DNA from 2 places in the Sphingomonas sp. 1185 genome. Region 2 is predicted to be linked to the other one. Evidence: riboswitches for the same ligand, from Rfam matches in the RefSeq annotation. Region 2 holds a riboswitch; the other holds the start of a gene.
What was found. A riboswitch is a leader RNA that binds a small molecule or an ion and turns the genes downstream of it on or off. The one in region 2 is predicted to bind cobalamin.

Region 1: linked by a shared signal. The riboswitch ahead of cobW (cobalamin biosynthesis protein CobW) and the one ahead of ABIC44_RS18790 (putative oxygenase MesX) in region 2 are both predicted to bind cobalamin.

The regions. Positions count from the first base shown of each region.
Region 1 is NZ_JBEPKL010000026.1:31,905-46,875, forward strand. It holds gene ABIC44_RS15315 (S41 family peptidase) at 1-1,285, opposite strand, end outside; gene ABIC44_RS15320 (glycosyltransferase) at 1,520-2,716, shown strand; gene ABIC44_RS15325 (Mth938-like domain-containing protein) at 2,698-3,081, opposite strand; gene secF (protein translocase subunit SecF) at 3,091-4,071, opposite strand; gene secD (protein translocase subunit SecD) at 4,088-5,692, opposite strand; gene yajC (preprotein translocase subunit YajC) at 5,697-6,047, opposite strand; tRNA gene ABIC44_RS15345 (tRNA-Pro) at 6,240-6,316, shown strand; gene ABIC44_RS15350 (septal ring lytic transglycosylase RlpA family protein) at 6,448-7,014, opposite strand; cobalamin riboswitch at 7,124-7,325, shown strand; gene ABIC44_RS15355 (HoxN/HupN/NixA family nickel/cobalt transporter) at 7,491-8,561, shown strand; cobalamin riboswitch at 8,584-8,784, shown strand; gene cobW (cobalamin biosynthesis protein CobW) at 8,966-10,003, shown strand; gene cobN (cobaltochelatase subunit CobN) at 10,008-13,394, shown strand; gene ABIC44_RS15370 (ferredoxin-like domain-containing protein) at 13,391-14,515, shown strand; gene ABIC44_RS15375 (precorrin-8X methylmutase) at 14,515-14,971, shown strand, end outside.
Region 2 is NZ_JBEPKL010000044.1:4,600-19,570, reverse strand. It holds gene ABIC44_RS18805 (pyridoxamine 5'-phosphate oxidase family protein) at 1-459, shown strand, start outside; gene ABIC44_RS18800 (GNAT family N-acetyltransferase) at 456-1,142, shown strand; gene ABIC44_RS18795 (methionine synthase) at 1,403-2,464, opposite strand; gene ABIC44_RS18790 (putative oxygenase MesX) at 2,461-3,444, opposite strand; cobalamin riboswitch at 3,571-3,793, opposite strand; cobalamin riboswitch at 3,936-4,135, shown strand; gene ABIC44_RS18785 (acyl-CoA thioesterase) at 4,242-4,964, shown strand; partial or broken gene ABIC44_RS18780 (hypothetical protein) at 4,947-5,060, opposite strand; gene ABIC44_RS18775 (OsmC family protein) at 5,451-6,656, shown strand; gene ABIC44_RS18770 (TonB-dependent siderophore receptor) at 6,733-8,895, shown strand; gene ABIC44_RS18765 (thioredoxin family protein) at 8,919-10,469, shown strand; gene ABIC44_RS18760 (helix-turn-helix domain-containing protein) at 10,695-11,453, shown strand; gene ABIC44_RS18755 (YbhB/YbcL family Raf kinase inhibitor-like protein) at 11,545-12,084, shown strand; gene ABIC44_RS18745 (hypothetical protein) at 13,207-13,404, shown strand; gene ABIC44_RS18740 (MCP four helix bundle domain-containing protein) at 13,417-13,908, shown strand; partial or broken gene ABIC44_RS18735 (methyl-accepting chemotaxis protein) at 13,868-14,971, shown strand, end outside.

The DNA of each region.
Region 1 (14,971 bases), on a different contig from region 2:
CCTGCGGGTCGCCCATCTTGCGGGTCAGGTCGTCGCCCGCCTTGCAACTGGCAGGCACGACGCTGGCCAGGCCGTTATAATAGCCGCCCTGCTGATTGGCGTTCTGGACCGAGATGGCGATGACGCGCAGCCGGTCGTCGCACTCGCTCTTGTCGAGCGCGATCTGGCCCACCGGCTTGCCATAGGTGTTGGCGCCGATCAGCCCGGTGTTCGACCCCATATAGGGCAGCGTCCGGTTCACCACCAATTCGCTGGCCGAGGCGGTGCCGCCCGTGCCGATGAAGGCGAGCCGGGTCGGCACGATCGATTCGGCCTGGGGGGCGAAATAGGTGGTGGTGTTGTTCGACGCCTTGCTGGCGCGGAAGGCGGTATAGCCCATCACGTCCGACGTCTGGCGATTGCCGCCCAGCAGGTTGTTGAACAGGTCGGCGATGGTGATCGCACCGCCGCCATTATAGCGCAGGTCGACGACGACCTGGGTGATGCCCTGCTGCTTGAAGGTGGCGAAGGCGGCGCGCAGCTGCGGATCGGCGGTGCTGATGAAGGTGCGCAGATTGATATAGCCGTAACGCTGGCCGTTCTCGACGATGACCTGGGTGCCGTAATTGGGCGACACCGGCTGGAGGGTGAAGGCCGACTTGGTCAGCGTGACGGTGCGGACATTGCCCGAGCTGTCGGCGACCTGGAGCACGCGGCTGGTGCCCGCCGTATCGGGACCAAGCGCGTTGGACAGGCCGTTGTTCGGATCGGCGCGAACGATGTCGGCGATCGACTGGATATTGGCGGTCGTGGTGCCGATGCCGCGAATCTCGGTCCCGCGATCGATTCCGGCGGCCAGCGCGGCGCCGCTTTCGAACGATTCGGCGACCATCAGCCTGGTCTGCGAGGCGTCGGCGGTCAGGCGGAAGCCGAAGCCCGCATCCGCACCCGAATTATAATAGGCATCCTCCTCCTTGATGGAGGTGATGTAGGTGAAATAGCGATCCTTGCGCTGCGCCCGTGCGGTCGCGGTCAGCGCGTCGATATAGTCGCTGACGGTGGAATAGGGGGTCGGGTCGAGGCTGGCGGGCAGCGTCTCGGGGAAGAGATACCATTCGTTCATCTGCGCCGCGACCCAGTTCTGTCGGTTGCGCAGCGAGCAGCCGTTCGTCGCGGTGCCGCTCGAGCCGCTTCCCGAGCCGCCCCCGCCCGAAGGGGTGATCGTGTTCGACCCGCCATCGCCGCCACAGCCCGCCAGCGTCGCGGCCAGGGCCAGCATCGTGCCCAAACGTCCGAATCGCGTCATGAAATGTCCCACCCTGTTGGTCTGGACTGGATAGCCCATGGCCGTAACTGTGTCAGGGACGATCTGTCGCGTTGATGAACAATTCTTAACTGTGGCGAGTCAGGATGGGTATTTGATCGCGCAAGATGATCGCATGTCCATCATCTTTCGCGGTCATGGTTTTTGCCACCACCCGTTTCCGGGCTAGGATGAGCGTCGCGCATCGTGGGCGCGCCGACCGGAGTTGAAGGATTGATGCTGAACGTCCTGACCCTGTCGAGCCTGTTTCCCGATGCCACCCGCCCCAATTTCGGCATTTTCGTCGAGCGGCAGACGGCGGCGCTGGCGCAGCGGCCCGGTGTTTCGGTGCGCGTGGTCGCGCCGATCGGCTTGCCGGTCTGGCCGCTGGCGCGCGCCGCCCGGTTCCGGGCGCAGGCCGGGCTGCCGGTGGCGGAGACATGGCATGGGCTGTCGGTCGCCCGGCCGCGCTTCGTGACGCTGCCGGGGACGGGCGGGCGGTTCCATGTCGCCGCGCTGGTCCGGGCGCTGTGCCCGCTGCTCGACCGGCTGTGGGAGGAGCAGCGTTTCGACGTGATCGATGCCTCCTTCTTCTTTCCCGATGGCCCGGCGGCGGTGGCGCTGGGGCGGCGCTATGGCGTGCCGGTCTCGATCAAGGCGCGCGGCGCGGACATCCATCATTGGGGGCGGGCCCCGGCCACCCGCCATCAGGTCGCCAGGGCGGCGGCGCGGGCGGACGGGCTGTTGGCGGTCAGCGATGCGATGGCCGACGACGTCGCCGCACTCGGCGTGGCGCGACAACGGATACGGGTCCATCATACCGGCGTCGACCAGGCGATCTTCCAGCCGATCGACCGGCCCGCCGCGAAACAGGCGCTGGGAATCCGGGGGCCGCTGGTCGTCTCGCTGGGCGCGCTGATCCCCCGCAAGGGGCATCATGTGGTGATCGATGCGGTCGCCCGGCTGCCCGGCGTCGAGCTGTTGATCGTGGGGGAGGGGCCGGAGCGTGACGCGCTCGCCGCACAGGTCGCCCGGCTGGGCATGGGCGAGCGGGTGCAGCTGGTCGGCGGCATCCCGCACCAGGCGTTGCCGCCGCTGCTGGGGGCGGCCAATGTGATGGCGCTGGCCTCGGCATCCGAGGGGCTTGCCAATGCCTGGGTCGAATCGCTCGCCTGCGGGACGCCCATCGTCATCACGCCGGCGGGCGGGGCGGGCGATGTGGTGACCAGCCGCACGGCGGGGCGAATCATCGCGCCCGAGGCCGAAGCCTTTGCGGATGCGATCCGCGATGTGCTGGAGCAGGCGCCCGACCCCTGGACGGTGCGCGCGGCGGTGCGCGACTTTACCTGGGCCGCCAATGCCGCGGCGCTTCACTCGCATCTGGCGGGGCTGGTCGCGCGCCGCCAGGCGGCCGGTCAGGCGTCGAGCGGGTAGAGCGCGGCGACGATCTTGCGCCCCTCGGAGCGCAGCACGCCCCAGGCGCGCGCGGCGGCACGGCTGTCCATCGCCTCGACGCCCAGTCCGCGCGCCTCCAGCGCCTCGATCAGCGCACGCGGCGCGCGGCGCAGCGTCGCGCCGGTGCCAAGCAACAGGAATTCCGGCGCTTCGTCGATCAGCGACGCCACCGCCTGGGCATCCAGCGCCTCGAAGGGCGGCGGGCTCCACGGCTCATGCCAGTCGGGCGAGAGCAGCAGCGAAGGGTAGGCGATCTCCCCGACCCGGAAGCCCGTGGCGGCAAAGCCACGGACGATCGGGCCGGGGGCGGTCGGATCGCGGGTGATTCGGATCGAGTCGCTCATGCGCCCGGCTCACCCCTCTCGCGGGGTGATGCGCTCGGCGTCGGCGATGCTGCGCTTGTCGGTCGTGCCCGGCTTTTCGCGGTTCGGCTCGGCGCGCAGGCCCAGCGTGATGAGCAGCGAGGACGAGACGTAGATCGACGAATAGGTGCCGACCACGATGCCCAGGATCATCGCCGCAGTGAAGCCGCGCAGCACATGGCCGCCCAGCAGCAGCAGCGCGATCAGCGCCAGCAGGATCGTGACCGAGGTCATCACCGTGCGCGGCAGCGTCTCGTTCACCGACAGGTTGATGATCTCGCGCATGTCCATCTTGCGATAGCGGCGCATATTCTCGCGGATACGGTCGTCGATCACGATCTTGTCGTTGATCGAATAGCCGATGATGGTCAGGAACGCCGCGATGATCGTCAGGTCCAGCTCGAACCGGGTGATCGCGAAGAAGCCCAGCGTGACGAGAAGGTCGTGGACGATGGCGACGATGGTCGACACGCCGAACTGCCATTCGAAGCGGAAGATGGCGAACAGGCCGATGCCCAGGATCGCCAGGACGACGGCCAGCACGCCGTGCTTGATCAGCTCGCCCGACACCTTGCCCGACACCGTGTCGTAACGGCTGAAGGTCGCACCGGGGAATTGCTGGCCCAGCGCGGTCTCGACCTTGTGGACGACGGCGTTGGTCGCGCCTTCGTCGTTGGAGGCCGGGGCGGGCAGGCGGATGCTGATGGTCCGGCCGTCGCCGACCGTCTGGATATTGGCTTCGCCGACGCCCAGCCCGTCGATGACCGAACGCACGCGGTCGGCCGAGGGCGGGGTGGGGAATTTCTCCTCGATCATCAGGCCGCCGACAAAGTCGACGCCCAGATTGAGACCCCTGGCGAACGTCACGCCGACCGCCAGCAGGGTGAGCGCGAGCGTCAGCCCGAACGCCCAGCCGCGCAGGCGGACGAAGTCGATGTTCGTGTTGTCGGGGACGAGTTTCAGGAGGCGCATGATCTGTTCTCCTGCCTCAAATATTGATGGTCTTGGGCTTTTCGCGGCGCAACCACAGCGCCACGAGCATCCGCGTGAAGGTAACGGCCGTGAACACGCTGGTCACGATGCCGATCAGCAGCACGACCGCGAAGCCCTTGACCGGGCCCGAGCCCAGCACGAGCATGATGACGCCCGAAATGGCGTGGGTCACGTTCGCCTCGAAGATGGTGCGGCTGGCTTCCTTATAGCCCAGCTCGACCGACTGGATGACGCTTCGCCCGCGCCTGCGTTCCTCGCGGATACGCTCGTTGATCAGCACGTTGGCGTCGACCGCGGTGCCGATGGTCAGGATGAAGCCCGCGATACCCGGCAGGGTCAGCGTCGCGTTCAGCATCGCCATGACCGCCAGGATGACCAGCACGTTGATGACGACCGCGATGTTCGCATAGATGCCGAACCGGCCATAGGTGACGGTCATGAAGACGATGACGGCGACCGCCGCGATCGCCGAGGCCAGGATACCGGCGCGGATCGAATCGGCGCCCAGATCGGGGCCGACGGTGCGTTCCTCGACGACCTTCAGATCGATCGGCAGCTTGCCCGAACGCAGCGAGATCGCCAGCTGGTTGGCGGTGTCGACGGTGAAGTTGCCCATGATCTGGGCGCGACCGCCCAGGATCGGTTCGTTGATATTGGGCGCCGACAGCACCTGGCCATCGAGGATGATAGCGAACGGCTTGCCGGTATTTTCCTGCGTGATCCGCGCGAACTTGCGACCGCCCTGCGCGTCGAAGGTGATCGCCACCTGCGGCGCGTTGGTCTGCTGGTCGAAGGTCTGCTGCGCGTCGATCAGCTGGTCGCCCGAGATGATGACCGGCCGCTTTACCGCGATCACCGGCGCGCCCAGCGGATTACCCGGATAGGGCAGGACCTGGCTGCCGGCGGGGGCGTTGCCCTTGACCACCTCGGCCGGGTTGGCGGTCGTGTCGACCAGCTTGAACTCCAGCTTGGCGGTCTTGCCGATCAGGTCCTTGAGTTGCTGCGGATCCTGAAGCCCCGGCACCTGCACCACGATGCGGTTCGAGCCCTGCTGAAGGATGGTGGGCTCCTTGGTGCCCAGCGCGTCGATGCGGCGACGCACGACCTCGGTCGCGGTCTTCATCGCGGTGTCGACCGCCTGGGTCAGGCCCGCCTGGGTCGGCTTCAGCACGAAGCGCGAGGTGTCGACGACCTGGATGTCCCATTCGCGCTGGCCGGTCATGCCCGCCCCGCCGCCGGTGATCGACAGCAGCCGCTCACGCGCCGCATCGACCTGAGTCGGATCGCGCAGCATGAAGCTGAGCTGTCCGCCGCGGACCGAGATGTCGCCGATCTCGATGCGCGGATTGCCGCGCCGCATCTCCGCCGCCACCTGGTCGCGCATCGTCTCCAGCCGCGAATTGGCCAGGTCGGCGGTGTCCGCCTCCAGCAGCAGATAGCTGCCGCCCGCCAGATCGAGGCCCTTGTTCACGCGCGGGTGCGGAATCGAACCCCAGGTGTTGGTGACGCTCTCGGGCAGAAAGCTCGGGATCGCCAGCAGGCACAGGGCCGCCAGCAGCGCGACGATGGAAGCGACCTTCCAGCGGGGGAAATCCAGCATCGGGTCAGTCGTTCGCGGGCTTGGCGTTCGGATTGACCACGTCGGTCAACGTCGCCTTGACCACCCGGACGCGGACGTTCGGGGCGATCTCGACCTCGACCAGCTGGTCCTCGACGCGGGTCACCTTGCCGACGATGCCGCCCGCCGTGGTGACCTGATCGCCCTTCTTGACCCCCTCGATCGAGGCTTGCAGCGTCTTCATGCGGCGCTGTTGCGGGCGGATCATCAGGAAATAGAAGACCACGAAGACGAGGAGCAGCGGCGCCAGGCTGAGGAACGAGGCGGCGCCGCTCGATGCGGTGGCCCCGGTGGCGGCAGCCATCGCGGCGACTGGGGCGGTGAAGGGAATGAACATTCGGACCCGTCTATGCTGAATGGGCACGGGTACCCGCCGACCGCGAACGATCGACCAGCCCCCATGTCGGATAGCCTGCCCGCTACCATCGCAGGCGAACAGGCGCAATGGAGCGCCGGATGTGGGGTGCGCACTATCTTCACATCAAGGCTTGCATCCTTCGGAAAACCCGCCTAGAGGCCGCCGCTCGGTCGGGGCGTAGCGCAGCCTGGTAGCGCATCACACTGGGGGTGTGGGGGTCGCAGGTTCGAATCCTGTCGCCCCGACCAATCTTCTTCCAACATTGGCGGATGACGGCGGAGCGGGCGAAAGCCCGCTCTTTCGTTATGGGCGATATGCCGATCCTCGCCCCGGCGGAGGCGAGGGCCCTTGGCGGCCCTCATCGCCGGGATGACGACATTTACCGCACCGTCATGCCCGCCGCCGCGATCTGCGACAGCAGATTCGCCCGCACAGCATCCGATACCGGCGGCAATGGCCGCGCCGCCTTGCCGTGGCGCAGGCGTTCGCGGTCCTTCTCGTCCGGCTCCACCCGCCGCACCCGTACTGCCGCCTTGCCGACCGCGCGCAGGCCGAGCTGTTCGGCGGCACCGCGCGACAGGTCGATGATCCGCGACGATCCCGCGAACGGCCCGCGATCATTGACCCGCACGATGATCCGCCGCCCCGTGTCCAGCGCCGTCACCTCGACATAGCTGGGCAGCGGCAGGGTGGTGTGCGCCGCCGTCGCCCAGCCGGGGCGGAAACGCTCGCCATTCGCGGTGCGCTTGCCCGATTCGTTGCCATACCAGCTCGCATAGCCCAGCATGTCATAGGTCGCGTCCTCGGCGGGCACATAGGTGACGCCGCGCACCGTATAGGGCTTGCCGATCCGCACCGGATAATCGCTGACCGGCCGGTAATTCCCGCCCGAACACGCCGCGACCAGGCACGCCGCCGCCGGCGCCCAGCGGCGCCATCTTCTCACATCCACCATGTGATCCGGATTAAGCCGCGCGTCCGGCCCGATAAAGCGGTTTGCGCCTCCACCCGCCGCAGACTATCCCCGTGCCGACCGGCAACGGCTTTCAGCCCGACCGCCGGTCAATCGCGCCGGTGCCCCTCGGGGCTTGAAACGGGAATGGGGTGAAGATCCCCAGCTGTCCCTGCAACTGTAAGCGGTGAGCGAGCGACGCCGGTCCCTGCGACAGGGGACAGCCACTGGAGCCATCCGGGAAGGCCGTGTCGCGTGCGCTTCGACCCGCAAGCCAGGAGACCTGCCAGTGCGAGTCGCTCTTGCCGCGATCCAGGGGATGGTCACCGGCTGGATATATTGTATCATGCGAGCGACGCCCATCGGCCGAGACGAATCGGCCATCCCGCCCGGCGTGCGTCCGTGGGGTGGGGTGGTGACCGCGACAGCGGAGTTCGGCCCTTGTCGCAATGACGCCGGGGGTATCACCCATGTCCTACCATCATGCCGGAGCGCCGCGCGCCCGGTTGCCGCTGAAGAAGCGGGTCGCGCTGCTGATGGGCGCGCTGGTCTTCGTCAATATCGCCGTCTGGGGCTGGGCGCTGAGCGTCTTCGCGGGCAACAGCCTGATGCTCGGCACCGCTTTGCTCGCCTATAGCCTGGGGCTGCGCCATGCGGTCGATGCCGACCACATCGCCGCCATCGACAATGTCACCCGCAAGCTGATGCAGGACGGGCAGCGACCCATCGCGGTCGGGCTGTGGTTCGCGATCGGCCATTCCGCCATCGTCCTGATCGCGGCGACCACGGTCGCGCTCGCCGCCAGCACCCTGTCCGACTTCGAGGCGTTCGGGCAGAGCGGCGGGACCATCGCCACCATCGTCTCGGCGAGTTTCCTGTTCGCCATCGCGATCATGAACCTCATCATCCTGCGCGATGTCTGGACCCGGTTCCGCCGGGTCGCGCGCGGTGAGCCGATGGCGGAGGCGGATGCTGCGATGATGTTTTCGGGGCAGGGGCCGTTGTCGCGCCTCTTCCGTCCGCTGTTCCGGTTGATCCGCCGCAGCTGGCACATGGCGCCGCTCGGCTTCCTGTTCGGGCTGGGTTTCGACACCGCGACCGAGGTCGCGATTTTGGGCCTTTCGGGCGCACACGCCGCCGACGGCATATCGCTCGGTACGATCCTGGTCTTCCCCATATTATTCGCGGTGGGCATGGCGCTGATCGACACCGCCGATGGGCTGGTGATGCTGGGCGCGTACGAATGGGCGTTCGTCCATCCGCTTCGCAAGCTCTACTATAATATGACGATCACCCTGGTCTCGGCGCTGGTCGCGCTGGTGATCGGCGGCATCCAGGCGACCGCGTTGCTCGCCGAGCGGTTCGGCTGGACGGCGGGGCCGTTCCGCTATGCGGGGGCGCTGTCAGAGCATTTCAACGTGCTGGGCTTCGCCATCGTCGGGCTGTTCGTGATCTGCTGGGGGGCGAGTTTCCTCCTCTATCGCTGGCGCGGGTTCGCCGCGATGGAGGCGCGAATTGCCAAGCCCGGCGCGGCGGGATAAATGCCGCACATCGGGGCCGAAACGCTCCGAAGATCGCGCCGGTGCCCCTTGGGGCTTTGAAACGGGAATGGGGTGCAAATCCCCGGCTGTCCCTGCAACTGTAAGCGGCGAGCGAGCGATGCTGGTGCCCCATCGGAGGCACGGCCACTGGAGCGATCCGGGAAGGCGCATCCGCTCGCTTTGACCCGCGAGCCAGGAGACCTGCCGGCGTCATGGTCGCTCTTGCCTGGACCCAGGGGGTGGTCGGGGCACGGTTCTCCGTCGGGGAGCGACGAAGCCATGCGGCCGGGGCCGCATCGGTCGCCGACACGCGGGGCGGACGCATTCGACAGCGCCCGTCCGTCACCGCTCCGGCGATCGGTCCCGTGTCCGCGCTCGCTCGTCCGGCGCGTCGGAGAAATAGCATGCGTGACCTCAGCAAGGTCCCCGTCACCATCGTCACCGGCTTTCTGGGCGCCGGCAAGACCACGCTCATCAGCCACCTGATCCGCCATGCGGGCGGTCGTCGTCTGGCGGTCGTCGTCAACGAATTCGGCACTTTGGGCGTCGATGGCGACATCCTGCAAAGCTGTGCCATCCCCGACTGCCCGGCGGAGAATATCGTCGAGCTGGCCAATGGCTGCATCTGCTGCACCGTCGCCGACGACTTCATCCCGACGGTCGAAAAGCTGCTGGCGATGGAGCCGCGTCCCGATCACATCCTGATCGAGACCTCGGGGCTCGCGCTGCCCAAGCCGCTGCTCAAGGCGTTCGACTGGCCCGCCATCCGCTCGCGCATCACCGTCGACGGCGTGGTGGCGCTGGCCGATGCCGAGGCCGTCGCGGCGGGCCGCTTCGCCCCCGATCTCGATGCGGTCGAGGCGCAGCGCGCCGCCGACCCCAGCCTGGACCATGAAACCCCGTTGTCCGAGGTGTTCGAGGATCAACTGGCGTGCGCCGACCTTGTCCTGCTGACCAAGGCCGATCTGGCCGGGGTGGAGGGCGTCGCCAAGGCGCGCGCGATCATCGCCGCCGAGGCCCCGCGCCCGCTGCCCATGGTCGAGGCGGTCGACGGCATCGTCTCGGCCGAGATCGTGCTGGGCCTGGAGGCCGCCGCCGAGGACGACATCGCCGCGCGCCCCTCGCACCATGACGGCGCGGACGATCACGAGCATGACGATTTCGACAGCCTCTCGGTGATGCTGGGCGAGGTGGAGAGCCCCGAGGCGATCGCCGCGCGCATCGTCACGCTCGCCGAGCAGCAGGATATCCTGCGCGTAAAGGGTTATGCGGCGGTCGCGGGCAAGCCGATGCGGCTGCTGGTCCAGGCGGTCGGCCGCCGGGTGCGCACCAGCTACGACCGTCCCTGGGGCGCGGGCGAGCCGCGCGGCACCCGGCTGGTCGTCATCGCCGAGCATGACCGGATCGACCGTGCCGCGATCGAGGGCGTGCTGAAGGGCTAGGCGCGTGCATCTCGTCTTTCGCGAGAGCCATGGGCTGGAGGAACAGGCGGTTCCGCAGGATCTGGGGCAACGCCCCGGTGACGTGGTGGTGCTGTCCTTTTCCGACAGCGACCTGAGCGCCTTTGCGGCGGGCTGGCGGGCAGGGGGATTTCCCTGGTCGCTGCGGCTCGCCAATCTGGCGGCGCTGGTCCATCCCCTGTCGGTCGACACCTATGTCGAACAGACGCTGGCGCATGCGAAGGCGATCCTGATCCGGCTGATTGGCGGGGCGGCGTACTGGGAATATGGCCTGCGCGAAGTCGAGCGGCTGGCGCGCGAGCGCGGCATCGCGCTGGCGGTGCTGGCGGCGGATGGGCGGGAGGACCGGCGGTTGATGGCGGCGTCCACCGTGGGTGAGGCGGTGGCGCGGCGGCTGACGGCGCTGTGCGATGCCGGAGGGGCGGAGGCGGCGGCGATGGTTTTGGGCGCTTTGTCGGCGGTGGCGTCGCCTGTGGCCCTTGCCCCTCCCCAACCCCTCCCCCTGCCGGGAGAGTGGCTTTCGCTCGACACGACTGCCCCGGGCACGCCCCTCCCGCAGGCGGGAGGGGATGGGGGAGGGCCCTATCCACAAACGACGTCGCTTGCGGCATTGCCCCTCCCCAACCCCTCCCCCTGCCGGGAGAGGGGCTTTAAGATGCCAAGCGTTGGAGGCTGGTCGCCGGAAGGTCTGAGTTGCCCTGCAACCGCACTGACCAACGTCACCCGCCCCCGCGTCCTCATCACCTTCTACCGCGCCTATCTCGCCTCCGCCGATCTGGAACCCATCGCCGCCCTCCACGCCGCCCTGACCGAACGCGGCTTCGACCCTGTGGCGCTGTTCGTCCCCTCGCTGAAAGCCGAAGGCGCAGGCCCGTGGATCGCGCGCTGGGTGAAGGCGCTCACCCCCGCCGCGATCGTCAATGCCACCGCCTTCTCCGCACGCGGCGAGGACGACACCACGCCGCTCGACGGGGCGGGCGTGCCGGTGTTCCAGATCGCGCTCGCGACCAGCGACCGCGAGGGTTGGGCGGGTTCGGCGCGGGGCCTGTCGCCCGCCGACCTCGCCATGCACGTCGTCCTGCCCGAGATCGACGGACGGCTGTTCGCAGGGGTCATCAGCTTCAAGCAACCCGGCGAGCGCGACCCCGATTTCGACATCGCGCTGCGTCTCCACCGCGCCGAGCCCGCGCGGATCGCCGCCGTGGCGGACAAGGTTGCGGGCTGGGCGAGGCTGGCCACGACCCCGGCGGCGGAGCGTCGGCTGGCGATCCTGCTGTCCACCTATCCGGGCAAGGACTGGCAGGCGGCGCATGCGGTCGGGCTGGACGGTTTCGCCTCGACCGAGGCCATCCTCGGCGATCTGCGCGAGGCCGGTTATGATGTGGAAGCCCCGTCGGATTTGCCCGCCGCGTTGCTCGCCAACCGAATCGCATGGCCGGTGGCGGCGTATCACGACGCACTTTCCACATTACCCGAAGCGTTGCGCGCCGATCTGTTCGAAAGCTGGGGCGCGGTCGAGCAGGATCCGCTGGTCGAGGGCGACGCCTTCCACTTCCCCGCGCTGGCGCTGGGCAAGGCGATCGTCGCGCTCCAGCCCGAACGCGGCCGACCGAGCGCACGGGGCGAGGATTATCACGACCTGTCGCGCTGTCCCCGCCACGCCTATGTCGCCTTCTATCTCTGGCTCCGCGCGCAAGCGATCGACGCGCTGGTCCATGTCGGCGCGCATGGCACGTTGGAGTGGCTGCCCGGCAAGGCGGTCGCGCTGTCAGACGCCTGCTGGCCCGAGGCGCTGGCCCGTGACTGGCCGGTCCTCTATCCCTTCATCGTCAACGATCCGGGCGAGGCGGCGCAGGCCAAGCGGCGGCTGGGCGCGGTCACCCTCGGCCATGTCCCCCCGGCGCTGGTCCAGGCGGAGACGGGCGCGGGGCTGGGGCGGCTGGAAGCGTTGCTCGACGAATATGCCAATGCCGATGGCCTCGACCCCGCGCGCCGCGACCGGCTGCGCGGGTTGATCGCGGAGGAGGCGGACAGCGTCGGGCTGGGCGAGACGCTGGGGCTGGCGGGGGCGGAGGATCCGCTCGCCCGGATCGACGCCTTTGTCTGCGATGTGAAGGACAGCCAGTTCGGCGAGGGGCTCCATGTCTTCGGGCGCGGCGAACAGGGCGCGGCCGAGCGGGCCGGGCTGCTGGCGGGGCTGGACGGACGACGGGTGGCGGCGGGGCCATCGGGTTCGCCCTACCGGGGCCGCGCCGATGTGTTGCCGACGGGCCGCAACCTCTATGCCATCGATCCGCGCGCGGTGCCGAGCCGCGCCGCGCAGGCGCAAGGGGTCAAGCTCGCCGAGGAACTGGTCCGGCGGCATATGCAGGAGGAGGGCGATCACCTGCGCACCCTGATCGTCGATCTCTGGGGATCGGCGACGATGCGTACCGCGGGCGAGGAATTCGCCATGGCGCTCCATCTGATCGGGGTCGAGCCGCTATGGGACCATCGCTCGGAACGGGTGACGGGGTTCGAGGTGATGCCGCTGATGCGCTTCGACCGGCCGCGCGTCGATGTGACGTTGCGCGTGTCGGGGCTGTTCCGCGATGCCTTTCCGCATCTGGTCGCATTGTTCGGGCAGGCGGTGCGGGCTCTCGGCCAGCGTGACGAAGAGCCCGAATGGAACCCCTATGTCGGGCAGGCGACACCGCGCGTCTATGGCCCCGCGCCGGGCCGTTATGGCATCGGGCTGGACCCGGAGGCGGGCTATGACGAGGCCGCGCGGATCGCGGTGGGGCAAAGCTGGCTCGCCGCCTCCACCACCGCGCTCGACGATGGCGACCGGCGCGACGCGGCCGGGATCGCCGCGCGGGTGGCGGGGGCACAGGCCTTTGTCCATGTCCATGACCTCCCCGAAAGCGACCTGCTGCTGGCGGCGGACTATGCCGCGCATCAGGCGGGCTTCGCGGCGGCGCGGGCGGCGCTGGGTGAGGGGGCGGCGTCGCTCTATCATCTCGACACGCGCGATCCGGCCAGCCCCAGGGCGCGGACGCTGGCCGAGGAGATCGCCCGCACCGTCCATGCCCGCGCCGCCCATCCGCGCTGGGTGGCGGGAATGATGGCGCATGGCTTTCGCGGCGCGGCGGAGATCGCGGCGACGCTCGACCATCTGGGCAGCTTCGCGCATCTGGCGGACGTGGTGCCTGCGTCGCTGATCGACTTGTATTGGGACGCGACGCTGGCCCGTGACGAGGTGCGCGACTTCATGGCGCAGGCGAACCCGCAGGCGCTGGCGGCGATGGAGGCGCGGTTTGCGGCGCTTCATGCGGCGGGGCTGTGGCGGACGCGGCGCAACTCGGTGCTGGCGATGCTGGACGGCGCGGCATGAGCGGGTTCGTGGTCAAGGGCTGGTGCCCCGATGCGTGGCGGCCGATGATGGCGGGCGACGGCCTGTTGGTCCGGGTCCGCCCGCCGCTCGCCCGGCTGGAGGCGCATCAGGTCGAGGGGCTGTGCGAGGCCGCGAACGCCCATGGCAATGGCCAGATCGACCTGACCGCCCGCGCGAACCTGCAACTGCGCGGCGCGACCGAGCGGAGCTGGCCCCCGATGGTCGAGGCGCTCCGCGCGCTGGGGCTGGTCGATCCCGATCCGGTGCGCGAGGCGCGGGGCGCGATCCTGATCAATCCCGACTGGCGCGAGGGCGACGATTCGCACGGCATCGCGACCGAGTTGCGCGCGCGGCTGCCCGACTTGCCCGATCTGCCGAGCAAGATCGGCTTTGCGATCGATGCGGGGCCGACCCCGATGCTGATGGAAGCGCCCGCCGATTTCCGGATCGAGCGGGGGGCGGATGGGGACTTGCTGCTGCGCGCCGATGGCCGGGCGGCGGGCATGCGCGTTACGCGCCGGACCGCCGCCGATTCGCTGATCCGGCTGGCGCACTGGTTCGTCGAGAGCGAGGGCGCCGCCGCCGGACGGATGGCGCGCCACGTGGCCGATCTGCCCGACTGGGCGAGCGGCGATGCGGTGCCGGGTACGGGCGGCCCGCCGATGCGGCCGGGCGGCCATCCGGTCGGTGCGGTTTATGGATTGCCGTTTGGCCGGATCGGGGCATCGGCGCTGGCCGCCTTTGTCCGCAGTCATGGCTGTGCCGTTCGGCTGACCCCGTGGCGGCTGCTGATCGCGGAGGGCCTCGCTCCCCGACCGGCCACCGGCATGGTGCTGGACGATGCGCCGATCCTGCATGTCGACGCCTGTGTCGGCGCGCCAGCCTGTCCGCAGGCGAGCGTCGAGACCCGCGATCTGGCCGCCCGCCTCGCGCCGCTGATCGAGGGGCGTCTGCACGTCTCGGGTTGCGCGAAGGGCTGCGCGCGGGCACGGGCGGCGGACTGGGTGCTGACCGGGCGCGAGGGGGCTTTCGATCTGGCCCGCCACGCCCGCGCCGGGGCGGCACCGCTTCACACCGGATTGTCGCCCGAGCGGGCGGTCGCGCTTCTCGGAGCCTGTTGATGCCCTATAGTTACGAAACCGATGGCGCGGCGATCTATCGCCAGTCCTTCGCCATCATCCGCGCCGAGGCGGAGCTCGCCCGCTTCGATGCGGAGGAGGAGCCGGTCGCGGTCCGCATGATCCATGCCGCCGGGCTGGTCGAACTGGCGCCGTCGATCCACTTCTCGCGCGGCTTCGCGACGGCGGGGCGGCAGGCGCTGGCGGCGGGCGCGGCGATCCTGTGCGACGCGCATATGGTCAGCGAAGGCGTCACGCGCGCGCGGCTGCCCGCCGACAATCCGGTGATATGCACCTTGCGCGATCCGTCGGTGCCCGCACTGGCCAAGGAGATGGGCACGACCCGCTCCGCCGCCGCGCTGGAGCTGTGGCGACCGCATCTGGCGGGGGCGCTGGTGGCGATCGGCAATGCGCCGACCGCGCTCTTCCACCTGCTGACCATGCTGGAAGACCCGGACT
Region 2 (14,971 bases):
AGTCGCTTCCTGCGTCAGGCCGAGGGGCAGCGCGTCTGCCTGACCGTCAGCCATATGGACGGCTATGTGCTGGCGCGGTCGGCCTTCAATCATTCGGTCAACTACCGCTCGGCGATGGTCTTCGGCATCGCGCGGGTCGTCGAGGAACCCGACGCGATCGCCGACGCGCTGCGGCGGTTCACCGACGGCTTGTTCCCCGGTCGCTGGGAGACATTGCGGCCGATGAGCACGCAGGAACTGAAGGCAACCAGTGTCCTGTACCTCGATATTGAGGAAGCCAGCGTGAAGGCACGGGCCGAGCCGCCCGGCGACGGCGACGAGGCGGCGCACCCGGTCTGGGCCGGGGTGCTGCCGATCCGCAGCACCTTCGCCGCACCCGAACCCGCCCCCGAACTGGGCGGGGATATCGCTTTCCCCGCGGGCCTGTCCGCCCTGCTCGCATCGGGGCGGCTACGGTGATCGCCGGTCCCAGGCCGGATCGGACCGACGACCTGCCGCTCGGTGCCGTCGTCACCGGTCCGGCTCCGCCATTGCCGGGGTTCGATATCCATGCCGGTAGCACCGTTACGCTCGAACCGCTCGGGATGGCGCACGCGGCCGATCTCTGGCGTGTCGCGCAAGGGGCGGATCGCTCCTTCACCTATCTGCGCTATGGGCCGTTCGCGACGGAGGAGGCGTTCGCCGCGCATGTCGCGGGATTGTCCGGGATCGGCCGGCAACCCTTCTTCGCCGTGATCCCGCGAGCCAGCGGAACGGCTGCGGGCTGGGCCTCCTTCTGTGATATCGCGCCGGACGATGCTGCCATCGAGATCGGCAGCATCTGGTTCTCACCCGCCCTGCAGCGCACCCGCGCCGCGACCGAAGCAATATTCCTGATGATGAACCATGCCTACGCGCTCGGCTATCACCGGGTCGTCTGGCGCTGCAACGCCCTGAACGTAGCGTCTATCCGCGCTGCCAGCCGCTTCGGTTTCACCCATGAAGGGACATGGCGGTGCGACGGGATCGTGAAGGGCCGTCGTCGTGATACCGCATGGTTCTCCCTCCTGGCGCCTGAGTGGCCTGCACAACGTGATCGTTTCAAGGCCTGGCTCGACGACGACAATTTTGACGAGAATGGCGTCGCCAGGAAGCCGCTTTGAGGGTGATCCGGCCTACCGGTGCTTTTCATTGGAGCGGCGGCCAGCATAGCAGAGGCATTCCTGTTGGGATGGTGAAATGGCAGTTTATCCAGTGTCTCAATATTCTGTTTGATAGGTGTTTTGGGACAAAGGGGTGGGTGATTGTCCGCCAATGTCGATCGCCCGATAGGGCAGCTATGGGCAATCTTGCAGGTGCCACAGGTAGGCGCTTCTCGCCAGCCTGGGACCCATCCCGCGCTGGCGATCCAACACCGCCGTGATCAGCCGAGTATCTCTCGACGTACGATTTCCGCGCCAGCACCCAGCGCCTTCAGCTTGCCCCGTGCGACGTTGCGCGCCAGCGGCGCCATCCCGCAATTGGTCGCGGGCAAGAGCTTGTCGGCATCGACGAAGCGCAGCGCTTTGCGCAGCGTGTCGGCGACCTGTTCCGGTGTCTCGATCGTGTCCGTCGCGACGTCGATCGCACCAACCATCACCTTCTTGCCCCGGATCAGTTCGATCAGGTCCATCGGCACGTGCGAGTTCTGGCATTCGAGCGAGATGATATCGATCTTCGACCTCTGGAGGTTGGGGAAGGTCTCCTCATACTGGCGCCATTCGGAACCAAGAGTCTTCTTCCAATCTGTATTGGCCTTGATGCCATAGCCATAGCAGATGTGGACAGCGGTCTCGGCCTTCAGCCCTTCGGCCGCGCGCTCCAGTGTGGCGATGCCCCAGTCGTTCGCTTCGTCGAAGAATACGTTGAAGGCGGGTTCGTCGAACTGGATGATGTCGACGCCAGCTGCTTCCAGCTCGCGCGCTTCCTCGTTGAGGATGCGGGCGAACTCCCATGCCAGCTTTTCCCGGCTCCGGTAATGGGCGTCGTACAGGGTGTCGATCATCGTCATCGGCCCGGGCAGCGTCCATTTGATCGGCTGATCGGTCTGGGCGCGCAGGAAACGGGCGTCATCGACGAACACCGACGTCGGCCGCGAGACGGCTCCGACGACCGTCGGCACGCTGGCGTCATAGCGGTTGCGGATGCGCACCGTCTCGCGCTTCTCGAAATCGACGCCGTCCAGATGCTCGATGAACGTCGTGACGAAGTGTTGGCGGGTCTGCTCGCCGTCCCCCAGAATGTCGATGCCGGCCTGCCGCTGATCGTCGACTGCCAGGCGCAGCGCATCCTGCTTGCCCGCGACCAACTCTTCGCCCTCCAGCTTCCACGGCGACCACAGGGTCTCAGGCTGGGCCAGCCAGAATGGCTTGGGCAGACTGCCCGCGGTCGTCGTCGGCAACAATGTCGTCATGATGCAAATACCTGTCGTGTGGGTGGGGATCAAAGTCCGCAGGTCGCGGACCAGCGCTGAAGCGCGGGCCAATGCGGCTTGATGAAATGCTCTTCGGCGAATTTGCCCTGCTCGACGGCGAGGCGGCTGCGTTCCTCGCGATCGTAGACGATGCGGGTCAGCGAATAGTCCTGATACCTCAGGCTCGGCTGATAATGCTCCGCCGCGACCGAGTTCGCGTTGTAGATTTCCGGGCGATAGATCTTCTGGAACGTCTCCATCGTCGCGATGGTGCTGGCGAGTTCGAGGTTGGTGTAGTCGCTGACCAGATCGCCGATGTGGTAGAAGGCGAACGGCGCGACGCTGTGTGGCGGCATGAAATACCGCACCTTCATGCCCATCTTCGCAAAATACCGATCGGTGGACGAGAATTTGTCGTTGCGATACTCGACGCCCAGGATCGGATGCACGTTGGCGGTCCGGTGATAGACCCCCTTGCTCGATACGCTGAGGCAGATGACCGGGGGTTTGCGGAAGTGGTCGCGGTAGGCGCTCGATCCAAGGAAATGCTTGAACAGGTTGCCATGCAGATCGCCGAACCCCTCCGGCGCGCCGCCACCCCCGGCCTTCAGGTGATCGGGCAGGACGACGCTGAAGTCGTAATCGCGAATATAGGACGAGAAGTTGTTGCCGATCATGCCATCGCTGCGCTCGCCGCTGATCCGGTCGGTCACGGTGGTGTGCAGGATTTCGATCAGCGGAAACGCTTCGTCGTCCGCGCCGTCCCCGAGCGTGAGCGCGGCCGAGACGATTGTCAGCTCCAGCGTGTATCGATCGCCCCTGGGGTTATCCCAGTGCATCAGCGCGTTGAAGCGGTGGTCGATCATCACCAGCGTGTTGCGCAGATTCTCCTGGCGGCTGTCCCCACGCGCGAGATTGGCGAAGTTGGTGGTGATGCGCGTGTTGTCGGCGGGACGATAATCCTCGTCGAACGGGATATGGCTGATCGAGAATGTGAACCCGCTATTCGTCATGACTCACCCAGGCTTTGCGGGCGGGAGGTCAGGCGAAAGCGCGCAAGGCGTGAACAGGCCCGGATGGCGGCAAGCCACGGACCGTCGCATCAAGCGCGATCCACCGGAGGAACCCCCGTCCGAGGAACGTTATGGCGTCGAAAGGCAGGTCTCCTGGCTCACGGGTCAACGCGGTGGCTCCGGCCTTCCCAGGCTCCTTGCGAGAACCCAGTGACACGAAATGGAGCCGCCACTCGCCGCTTACAGTTGCGGGGGCAGCGCCGGATTCTGCCCCAAAGGACACCACCGGCTTCCCGTCTTAGCCCCATCGCCACGCCTGGGATGGGGAACCTCGACATATCCGTTCAACACCATCAGCCCGATGGAGTCAACGATCATATAAAGATATCTTTATATCTTGATCCCGTTCGAAGCGCCGTCGTGATCGTGTGGCGTCGGTCACGCCATGCGCTGTCGGCCCCCCTGATCTTGACCTGAAGGGACGTTTTCTGCGACCCCGGCACGGTCAAGGTTCCTTTGCCGGATGGCCGAAGGCTAAGACGGGAAATCGGTTCGATGCCGATGCTGCCCCCGCAACTGTAAGCGGCGAGTAGAAATCCCCTCGTGTGTCACTGGCGCCTGGGTGCCGGGAAGGCCGGGGTTTTTATGACGACCTGCAAGCCAAGAGACCTGCCTTCGACGCCATAGCGACCACCGGCGGGGTGCCCGGTCTGGCCGCTGCGTTGCTGCGGGAAGAGGTACACCTCTCCCATTGGCCGCTGGCGTCTGGATGCCCTCGCGAATGGTTGAGGATCAGGATGTCACAGGAATACCGCAGCACCCCCATCCAGCTGATCGACATGCTCTTTCCCGGCGATGCCAATCACCACGGTACATTATTCGGTGGGGTGGCTTTGGAGCACATGGACAAAATCGCCTTCCTGGCAGCGTCTCGTCACGGCCGTGCTGCCTTCGTCACCGCGCCGTCGGAAAAAATTGATTTCGCAGCGCCAGCCAAGATCAGAGACATGGTGGAGGTGACGGGCCATGTCGTGGGGGGCGGCCGGAACTCGCTCGACGTCGAGGTCGAACTGATCGCGGAGGCATCGGTATCGGGCCTACGACGGCTATGTACCCGTGGTCGGTTCACGCTCGTTGCCGTCGGAAGCGAAGACCCTCTGCCCCCGATTGGTGAGACGGTTCCGAGAGATGCGGCGCAGCCGTTGCGAATGGTCGACATGATCTTCCCGAACCAGACCAGCCATTACGGCACCCCCTATGGCGGCGACGCGCTTTGCATGATGGGCACTTCGGCCGCGAAGTCAGCGTCACGCCCGAAGATCACCGGATCGAGCCCATGCGAGATTGCGATCGCGGCCTCGGTGTCCGATCCCACGCTCCCGATCACCGTGGCACCGAGGCGCTTGGCCCAAGAGGGTGGCGAACGCCCCTATCCGCGTCGATCCTTGGCCGTCGGGGAGCGGCGGTGGCAGTTTGACGGTCAACCACGCCGCCACCCACACCAACCCCAGCGCGCCTGAGACGAGGAACGCCGCCTGCCACCCGAATGCGACCGCGAGCGCCGGGATCGCCAGCGGGGTGATGAGCGCACCAATATTAGACGCGGTATCACCGATGCCGAGCGCGATTGACCGATCCTTCTGTTCGAATAGGTGGCAGCGGACTTGACCGCAGCCGGTGTCCCGATCGATTCCGCCGCGCCAAGTATGACTCCGGCTCCGATGAAGCCGGACAAAGTCGCGTCGGCTCTCTACCGCAAGCGTGCAACAGCCCCTCCACGAAGAGGCTTACTCTACCCCACAGCGGATGAGCCATATCCGCTCGAAACCGGTCGAGTGACACCAATCCCTTTTATTCCTACTTGATAGATATGATTTGTTCCGGGAAGCGGGCCGGCGACCTAAGCTTGCCTGGTTCGCGAGGCACTCAGACGGGGCCGCGACGGTCATGCATCGGTCCGGGGAGAGGGCCGCCGCGCCAGATCAGAATCATAGGGGGAACGGCTCATGCCGAACCGATTGCGGCCGCGCGCCGTACGACACGAACGACGGTCGCATCGGGGTGCGATCGCCGTGCTGGCGGGCGTCGCCATGCTGGCAACCGTCCCGTCGCCGACGTTCGCGTCCGAACCGGATGCCGCCCCGTCGCTAGAGCAGGTGCTGGCCCGCCGACGCGCGGCGCAGGCAAGCCCCGATGCGGAGCAGGTCATCGAAACGCGGGCCACGGCGGAAAGCGGTTCGGGCGTACGACGCCTGCGGATCGGCGATTTCCAGTATCTGAGTGATAGCGACCGCGGCTATGCTGGCTATGATCTGGGCGCGGGATCGTGGGACACGTTCGCGGCGGTGTTGGCCAGCGCGCTGGCCGACGAATTCGCGACCCAGGCAGCACGGCGCAAGCTGCCCGTCGACGCGATCGACATCGTCCTGACCAGTCACCCAGACGCCCCCGAAATCGCCCGCACGCGTAAGGTGTCCTATCCCCGCAACCTTGCCTACACCGCCTATATCGCGTCGTCGGCCAGCGACGCCGACCTCGAATCGCTGCGGCAGGATGTCGAACGCGCATCGCCGGTGCTGGCCGCCGTGCGCGATCCGCAGGCGATCGCCCACGGTCCCGTCGGATTGACCGTCAGCGCGGCGCAACCCGATGCCGGTGCGCCGCCCGGACTGCGCGATTTCCTGGTCGAAAAGCGCCAGGCGATCGCGCGACTGGCGCAGGCCGCCGCCGCCGGCACCGCCGCGCCGCCGACCGGGCTGCGCGCCCATGCCCGTATCGAACCGCACAGCGGCCTGCGCACCACCCGGACCGGCAAGGGCAATTACCATATCCTGCACGACAGCCGGGCGGACCGCGCGGGCAATGGCCTCGCCCCGACGGTCGAAGAGCATCTGGTCGGCGTGCTCGCGACCTGCATGACCCATATCTTCGAGATCGAGGCCGCGAAACGCAACATCGTGCTGGATGGCCTGGAAGTGCGCACCCGCGCAGTCCTGCCGCCGCGCGGCGACGGGGCGACGGCGGCCCGGTTCCGCGACATCGCCTATACTGTGGCGATCGCATCGCCCGAACCGGCCGCGCGGATCGATGGATTGCGCGACGCAGTCGAGGCGTCCTGCCCGATCTACAACCTGTTGCGCGATCCGCAGTCGATCGCCGGCCGGATCGTACGCGGCCGGTACGAATCGCAAATGGCCACCGCGGCGCGCTGAAGCGCCCGCACGGTGCACGTCCGCGATCTGCGCCGCAGACGGTGCCCGACATCACATCTTATCCTTGGGGAGAATCATGAAGAACTGCGCCTTTTTGCTGGCGGCGACCGCACTCCTAGCCGCACCGTCCGCCTTTGCCGAACCGCGCGATGGCACACCGCCGCGCGCCGACGCCGCGGAGACGGAGGAAGCGAAGGAAAGTCCCGACAGCGATATCGTCGTTAACGGCCGCAAGCAGCAGAAGGAAATCAGCGGCGGTGCGCTCGGCACCCGCTCGAACCTCGAAACGCCGTTCTCGATCACCAGCGTCGACAGCGACGATATCGAGAAACTGCGCGCGCTGACCACCGCCGACTATTTCGTCGGTGATGCCAGCGTGACCCGCGACGGCGGCAGCCGCTACAACATCCATTCGCAATGGGTGACGGTGCGCGGCGCGGCGGTACGGACCCAACTCTACAACGGCGTACCGCTGCGGGACTCGCAGGGCGCCGACACCCCACCCGAATTCCTCGAACAAGTGCAGTTGCTCAAGGGTGCCGGCAGCTTCATCTATGGCTATGCCGCCCCCGGCGGCGTCATCAACTTCGTCACCAAGAAGCCGACCGAGACGCTGCTCGCAAATATCAGCGTTGGGTGGCAGTCGGCGGCGCTGTTCCGGCAGCATGTCGATATCGGCGACACGGTCGGGCCAGTCGGGTTCCGGCTGAACGCGGTCCAGGAGTTCGGCCGGACCTATGCGGACAGTGAGATTTTGCGTCAGGGCGCGGCGATCGGGCTGCGCGTCGACCTCTCGCCCGATATCGCTTGGCGCACCGATGCGTTTTATCAACGGAACCAGATCGACGGCGCCGAACCCAGCTTCGTGGTCGGCGGCAATGCCAGCCCGGCGGTGCCGACCTACCGCGACCGGGTGGTGCCTGCCCCGGTCAGCGGGCGGACGCGCTTCGCCTCGCGCGATACCTATACCGACGGGCGCCTGTATTCCGCGATCACCAGCCTGACGTGGCAGGTCAACCCCGACTGGTATGTCCGGCTGACCGGCGGACAGGTCGGCAACGACCACCGGCTGCCCTATGAACGCATCATGCTGCTCAACCAGGCAGGGGATTATTCGCTGCGCCTGTTCAACGGGCGCAACGTGTACCGCAACCGACTGGGTTCGGTGTTCGTCGAGGGGAAGTTCGCTACCTTCGGCCTCGCGCACCAGCTCAATCTCGGGCTCGACTGGCGCGACAGCCTCGGCCGTCATGCCGAAAATCTTGCGACCTTTCAGGCGGGCAGCAACATCTTCCGACCCGTCCTCGCCCGCTGGACCTATGACGACCGCCGCGACCTCGAAATCCGGCCGCTGGGCTGGAACGAGGAGAAATCGGCATTCGTCAGCGACACGATCACCATCGCCGACACGGTGTCGGTCATCGCCGGCGCGCGCTACACCGACTATCATTCGCGTGCATGGGCGTGGCGCAGCCAGCAACGTACCAGCGACTATCGCACCGACGGCGTCACGCCGACCTTCGCACTGCTCTATCGCCCCAGTTCGGCGCTGACCTTCTACGGCAGCTATATCCAGGCGCTTTCCGAAGGGACGATCGTCAGTAACCTGTACGACAATGTCGGCGACATCCTGCCCGCGCTGGCCAGTCGCCAGTATGAAGTCGGCGCCAAATGGGAATGGGACCGGTTCTCCGGCGCCGTCGCGCTGTTCCGGCTCGACCGCGGGGCGAACTTCGTCACCGACGACAACCGGCTCGTGCAGGACGGGATCGAACGCTATCAGGGGATCGAGGTGTCGGCGCGGGTCGTGCCCGTCCCCACCGTATCCCTCGGCGCATCGACGACCTTCGTCGACGGCACGCATGAACGGGCCACCAATCGCTGGCTGGTCGGACGGCAACTACACGGCGTCGCGCGGGTAACGGCGGTGTTCGATGCATCCTACGACCCCGCCTTCTTGGCCGGCGTCGGCCTCAGGGCGCTGGTTCGCTATCAGGGCAAGGCCGCGATCTTCAACAACCAGCCCCGCGACTGGACCGTCTATACCCCCGGGGTCTGGCTGGCGACGTTGGGCGGCGACTATCGCTTCCAGCTCGGCGGGCGCGAACTTACGCTGCGCGGACAGGTTCAGAACCTGTTCGACACCCGCTACTGGAACAGCGGTACCAGCACCTGCTGCTATTCGCTGTCGCCGGGGCAACCGCGCACCGCCAGCATCGACCTGAAGGTTTCGCTATGACCCGGCATGACAAGGAGGCCCGCATGTCCCCGCGCTACTGGACGTATCTTACCGCCGCCGCGCTGCTCGTGCTTTCGGGTTGTGGCGAAGAGGACCGGTCGTCTCCACCACCGAAGACAGCCACCGCCGCCACCGAGATCGCGTGGCGCCACGGCGACGTTGCAGATGCGTTTGCGGAGGCGAGCGAACAGAACAAGCCGGTGCTGCTCTATTGGGGGGCGGTGTGGTGTCCGCCTTGCAATCAGTTAAAGGCCGGATTGTTCCGCAACCCAGACTTCATCAGCAGGACACGCGACGTCATCCCCGTCTATCTGGACGGCGATACGCCCGGAGCGCAGGCATGGGGCGAACGGTTCGGCGTGACCGGCTATCCGACACTAATACTGCTGCGTCCCGATCGGAGCGAGGTGACGCGGCTGTCGGGCACCGGCGATAGCGCACAGGTCGCGTCGGCACTGGATGCGGTCCATCGCGGCACCGGCAATGTCGATACGCTGCTGCAGCGTGTCCGGTCGAGGCAATCGTTGTCGAACGACGATTGGGCGTTGCTCGCAGGATATGGGGGGTGGCACGACCCGAGCCGATCTGCCACTGCGGCGACGACGCTGGCCGCGTTGGCGGCCGCCGCCCCTGATGCCCGGTTGCAACGCCAGTTCCTCTTACAGGCGCAAACCGTCCGCCCCGATACCGCCCCGCTTTTGTCTCCCGCAGAAAGCAACCGGCTGCGCCACGCCCTGACGACGGTACTCGCCGATCCCGCAGAGGTCCGGGCCAACCGCGCCTCGCTATCCTATGGCGCGGTGAAACTCGTCAATGGTGCGGTTCCTGGCGGAGGAGCGGATCGGCAGCGGATCGGGGAAGCGATCGTCGGGGCACTGGACGCCCTGTTCGTGGACACCCGGCTTGTCGCGTCGGAGCGGCTTGCATCGGTCGACGCGGCGGTCGCGCTGTACCGCGATCGCGCCGGGCCCGCCGCCCCACCGGCCGCCGCGTTGCTGGCCAAAGTGCGCGAAAGGGTTGCATGGGCCGACCGCAGCGTCACCAGTCCCTATGAACGGCAGGCCGTCATCAGTGGCGCGGCGCACTTGCTGGCCGATGCCGGCGATGCGGCCGGGGCGCAACGGTTGCTGGAAGCCGAACTCAAACGGTCGCGCACACCTTATTACTACATGCCAGCGCTCGCCGAACTGGCCGAGGCGCGCGGCGACCGGCGGCAGGCGATCGACTGGCTGCGGCGTGGCTACGAAACGTCCGAAGGCCCGGCTAGTCGGGTGCAGTGGGGTGTGACCTACGTCGAGGGACTGCTGCGCCTCACGCCCACCGACCATGCCGCGATCGAAAAGGCGTCCGGCGCGGTCATTAGCGAACTGGCCAGCCAACCCGAAGGATACCGGCAACGAACCCGGACGCGGCTGGAAAAGCTGGGCAAGGCACTGGCCGCGTGGGGCACCGAACAGAACGGTAGCGCGACGCTGGCGCGGCTGCGGACCGCCGGAAAGAAAAGCTGTTCGGGACAACAGGATGCGGCGGTCGCCACCGCATGCCGCAACTGGCTCCCACCGGGGATCGCCTAACGAATCGTCGGTATGATCCAGACACGGCCGATCGGTGCCGTCTTGCTAACCCTGATCGTTGAGACGCCTCGATCGAGTGACGTCGGACGGAGCAAGACTATCTACGACGATCGCGTTTCGAGAAACTTCTGGACAGCGAAGGTGAGCCGAGGTCACGCCGAATCGAACTAACCTGGTGGGGCAAATTTGCGAATGCGGATGGCGGGGGCGGAAGAGGTGGTGGCCGTGACGATCGGCCAGGCAACTGCCGTGCCGATGGACGACGTCTTCATCTCGCGTGCGTTCGTCTGCCTGGTGCAATCGGGCGAAAAGCAGATCCATCATCCAGCGTTCGGCTCGATCCTGGCCAGACCAGGGGATGTCGTGGCCTTTCCCGCCGGCGCTCTGGTGACGATGGAAAACAGGCCGACGCGGGACAAGCACTACCGCGCGGAGGGATTGTTCTATCCGCCTGAACTTATTGCATTGGTGTTCGGTGATGCGGCGGCTCGCTCGCAGGGTGGAGGCGTCCCGCAGGTGCTTGCAGGCGATCCCGAGGCAGCCGCGGTCTTCGACCATCTGGCCGACACCCTTAGCAACGACACCCTGCCCCCTGCCATTCGTCGACACCGGGCGATCGAACCGCTGGTATGGTTGCACGACAAGGGCGTGCATCTACCCTATGCCAGCGATGGGCCGCTCCAGCGGCTGCGCGCGCTGATCGATGCCGATCTGGCGCATCCATGGCGCGCCGCTGAAGTCGCGACCGCCCTGGCAATGAGCGAGGCGACGTTCCGCCGGTGGTTGGGGCACGCCGGGCTGCGCTTCTCGGTGGTGCTGCGCAACGCACGGCTCGAACGCGGGTTGCTGATGCTGCAGACCAGCGCCGATCCGGTGTCGCGGATCGCACTGGAGTGCGGCTTTCTGACGCCTTCCCACTTCACCGAAGCATTCAGGGGTCGTTTCGGCCATCCGCCCCGCGCTATCCGTAACCGCGCTATCTGAGCGTTTCCCGACAGTTTTCGAGCGTCTGCCGACGGTCCTGCGCGGTGATCCGCAGTACAAGCGGGCATCCACTCTCATGATCGGACCAGTCATGCGCCTTGCCCTGCTTCTTCCGCTAGCCACCCTCTCTGCGCCGGCATTGGCCGCTGAACCCTTCCGCCTGGCCAGCCCGTCGATCGCGGAAGGTGCGATGCTGGCGCCCGCGCAGGTATTTACGGGCTTCGGCTGCTCAGGCGGCAACCAGTCGCCCGCCCTCGCATGGAGCAACGCCCCGTCGGGGACCAAGAGCTTCGCCGTGACGGTCTACGATCCTGATGCGCCAACCGGATCGGGCTGGTGGCACTGGACTGTCGTCAACCTGCCAGCGTCGGTGCAGCGCCTGCCCGCGAACGTGAGCGGCAAGGCGGACGCGCTGCACGGCGCGACGGAACTGCGCAACGACTACGGCACGATCGGGTTCGGCGGAGCGTGCCCGCCCCCCGGCGAGGTGCATCGCTATGTCGTGACGGTCCACGCACTGGGGGTCGACAAGCTCGATCTGCCATTCGGCGCCAGCAATGCGCTGGCTGGCTTCATGATCCGCGCCAATACGATCGCTACGGCCCGGATTACGGCCACCTATCATAGATAGATCGCGGTCCCGGTATCAAAGATTAGCGGCGGCGCCATACCGGAACCAGTGGAAGCGCCCTACTATTCCCACTGGGATGGTATTTTGGGATGGCGTGCTGCTGCTGGCGCGACTTGGCCGCTTTCCGTTGCGACGGCAAATGAGCCAAAGCATGTAAAAAATGGGCGGGGCTTACAGAACCATAGCGTCGGAAGTCGCTGTTCCACTTGCCATATGCCTCCGGCAGATACCGCCACTGCTCCCCTGCCCGCGTGATCCGCATTATGCCTTCAAAGAAGGCAGGCTGTCACCAGCGGGACGACAGCCTCGTCCGCGCTCGGCCAATAGCAGTGACCCGGTCAGCGACCATTCCTGATCCGACAAACCGATCCGCTCGCCCAAGCCTGCCCCCAGAAGGCAGCCCTGAATCAGGGGCGAATTCACACCGTCAAGCTTTGTTCACGATGCCTGATGTGCGCCTGAGCGCAGCACCCACAAACAGCCGTTGACGGACAGGAGGTTGTCCGCACCCGTCCAGCCAGGATCAGCCGCCTTGCCCGGAACTAGCGATGCAATCCGCAACCGTAGCGCCTCGCTCAACTCGTGCCGCGTGATCACGACCGCCCGCTCCGCGCCTCAACACGGATGACTGTGAATCAGCGTTCACCTCCGTTTCGAAATCCTAATGTCGATACGGCCTATGCGCCCCCCCTTCACTTCCGCAATCGGCATTGCGGCAGCCATCGTAACGATGGTTCGAATCGCCTGCCGGTAGATTGGCCAGTGAGCGGCGTCGGCAGAATGACACATCTGTCATGTTGGCTTGGAATCAAATCAAAGACCGCACGTTGAACTTTTTTTCCAGCGAACTGCGCGCAGAGTGGGGGTGGCTAATTTTTTCAAGAATTCAGGACGTTGGCGCTGAATTTAAGAAGTTTCACAGACGAAGATGCGATGTGGTTAACAAAACACTCTCATCCAGCCAATCATAAATTAAATTTTTGTAATCTACCAATCTGGCCAAGGATCGAGAGAGCCTTGCTGAATTTATCACGTGCCATTGCTATTCGGCAAAGTCATCACACTGACTTTGCATCATTTTTTATCGCGCATGGCATATATTAGTGAACAGGGAGCAGAAGCATGCGAGCCACGATCAAAGTGAAGCTGGTCGCGACATTCGCGATCGTTCTGGCCATGCTGGCGGTCATCGTGGGGTTCAGCGTGAATCGCTTGTCGACCCTGAACACGGCCCAGAGCAACATGGTGGATGATCCGGTCGCCTCGCTGGACCGTATGCAGCAATTCAACGATGCCATGACGTCGTCGATCGTGGCGTAAAAGAATCTCACGATGAGCGACGACACAAACTTCATGGCCAAGCAACATGCGGAACTGCGCCGGCAACGTGCCCGCGCCGATCGGCTGATCGACGAAGTTTCTCGCACGGAGGACGAAATCGATCGCGAGATGTATGCCGACGCGCAACGCGGCTGGGCGGAGTATAAGTCAATCGCCGACAAGGCCGTCGAACTGGCGCTTGCCAATCGCAACGCAGAAGCATCGATCATTTCGCTGGGTGCCGCCAACAAGGCGGCCGTGCGGATCGGCGATACGGTTGATAAGATCGTGGAACGCCAGCGGTTGGAATTGACGAAGGCGGATGAGGCCGGCGATGCGCTGTATGCGCAATCGCGCACGACGTTGTTGGCCGTGGCTGCTGCGGCCTTCCTGATCGCCATGGGGGGGTGCCTTGTGGATCAGCAGGATCGTCTCGCGCGGTCTGGGCCGTGTTTCTGCTGCCCTTCGCGCCGTGGCGGCAGGCGATCTCGATCAGAATATTGAGATCCCAAGCAACGACGAGATCCGTGACCTCGTAGATGTCGTGAATAACATGACCGACAATCTGCGCGCCTCGGCCACGCTGGCGGATCAAATTGCGCAGGGCGATCTAACGGTCGAGCATCAGCCGCTATCTGACCAGGACAAGCTGGGCCATGCGCTGGTCGCGATGGTTGAGCGGCTGCGCACCGTGGTCGGCGAAGCAACGGAAGCGGCCTCCAGCGTAGCCGCTGGCAGCCAGCAGCTGTCGTCCTCGTCCGAGCAGGTGAGCCAGGGTGCGACCGAACAGGCCGCCGCTGCGGAAGAGGCTTCTGCGTCGATGGAGCAGATGGCCGCCAACATAAAACAGAACGCCGACAACGCGACCCAGACCGAGAAGATCGCCCGCCAGTCGTCGCAGGACGCGGAAGTGAGCGGTCAGGCGGTGCAGAAGGCCGTGATCGCGATGCGCACTATCGCCGAGAAGATCGGCATCGTGCAGGAAATCGCGCGTCAGACCGACCTGCTGGCGCTGAACGCGGCAGTGGAAGCGGCGCGGGCCGGTGAACATGGTCGTGGCTTTGCGGTGGTTGCGGCGGAAGTCCGCAAGCTCGCCGAGCGCAGCCAGACGGCCGCTGCGGAAATCAGCGGCATGTCGTCCGATACCGTCGGTGCCGCCACCCAGGCGGGCGAGATGCTGGTCAAGCTGGTGCCCGACATCCGCCGTACCGCCGAGCTGGTTGCCGAGATCAGCGCCGCCTGCCGCGAGCAGGATATCGGCGCCGTCCAGATCAATCAGGCGATCCAGCAGCTCGATCAGGTCACGCAGCAGAATGCTAACGCCGCGGAAGAGATGTCGGCGACATCCGAACAACTCGCGGAGAACGCTGGCCAGTTGCAATCCAGCATTTCCTATTTCCATATTGATGAGGCGGGGCGGGATCGTGGTGCTCGTCGCCCGGCGCAACGGACTGCCGCTAACACGTCCGGCAAGTCTCGTAGCGCAAAGGCGATCAAGCCGTCTGCATCGTCGCGGAGCTTTGCGCTCGACCTGACGTCGGGCAACCCGGACGAGCAAGGCCGCATG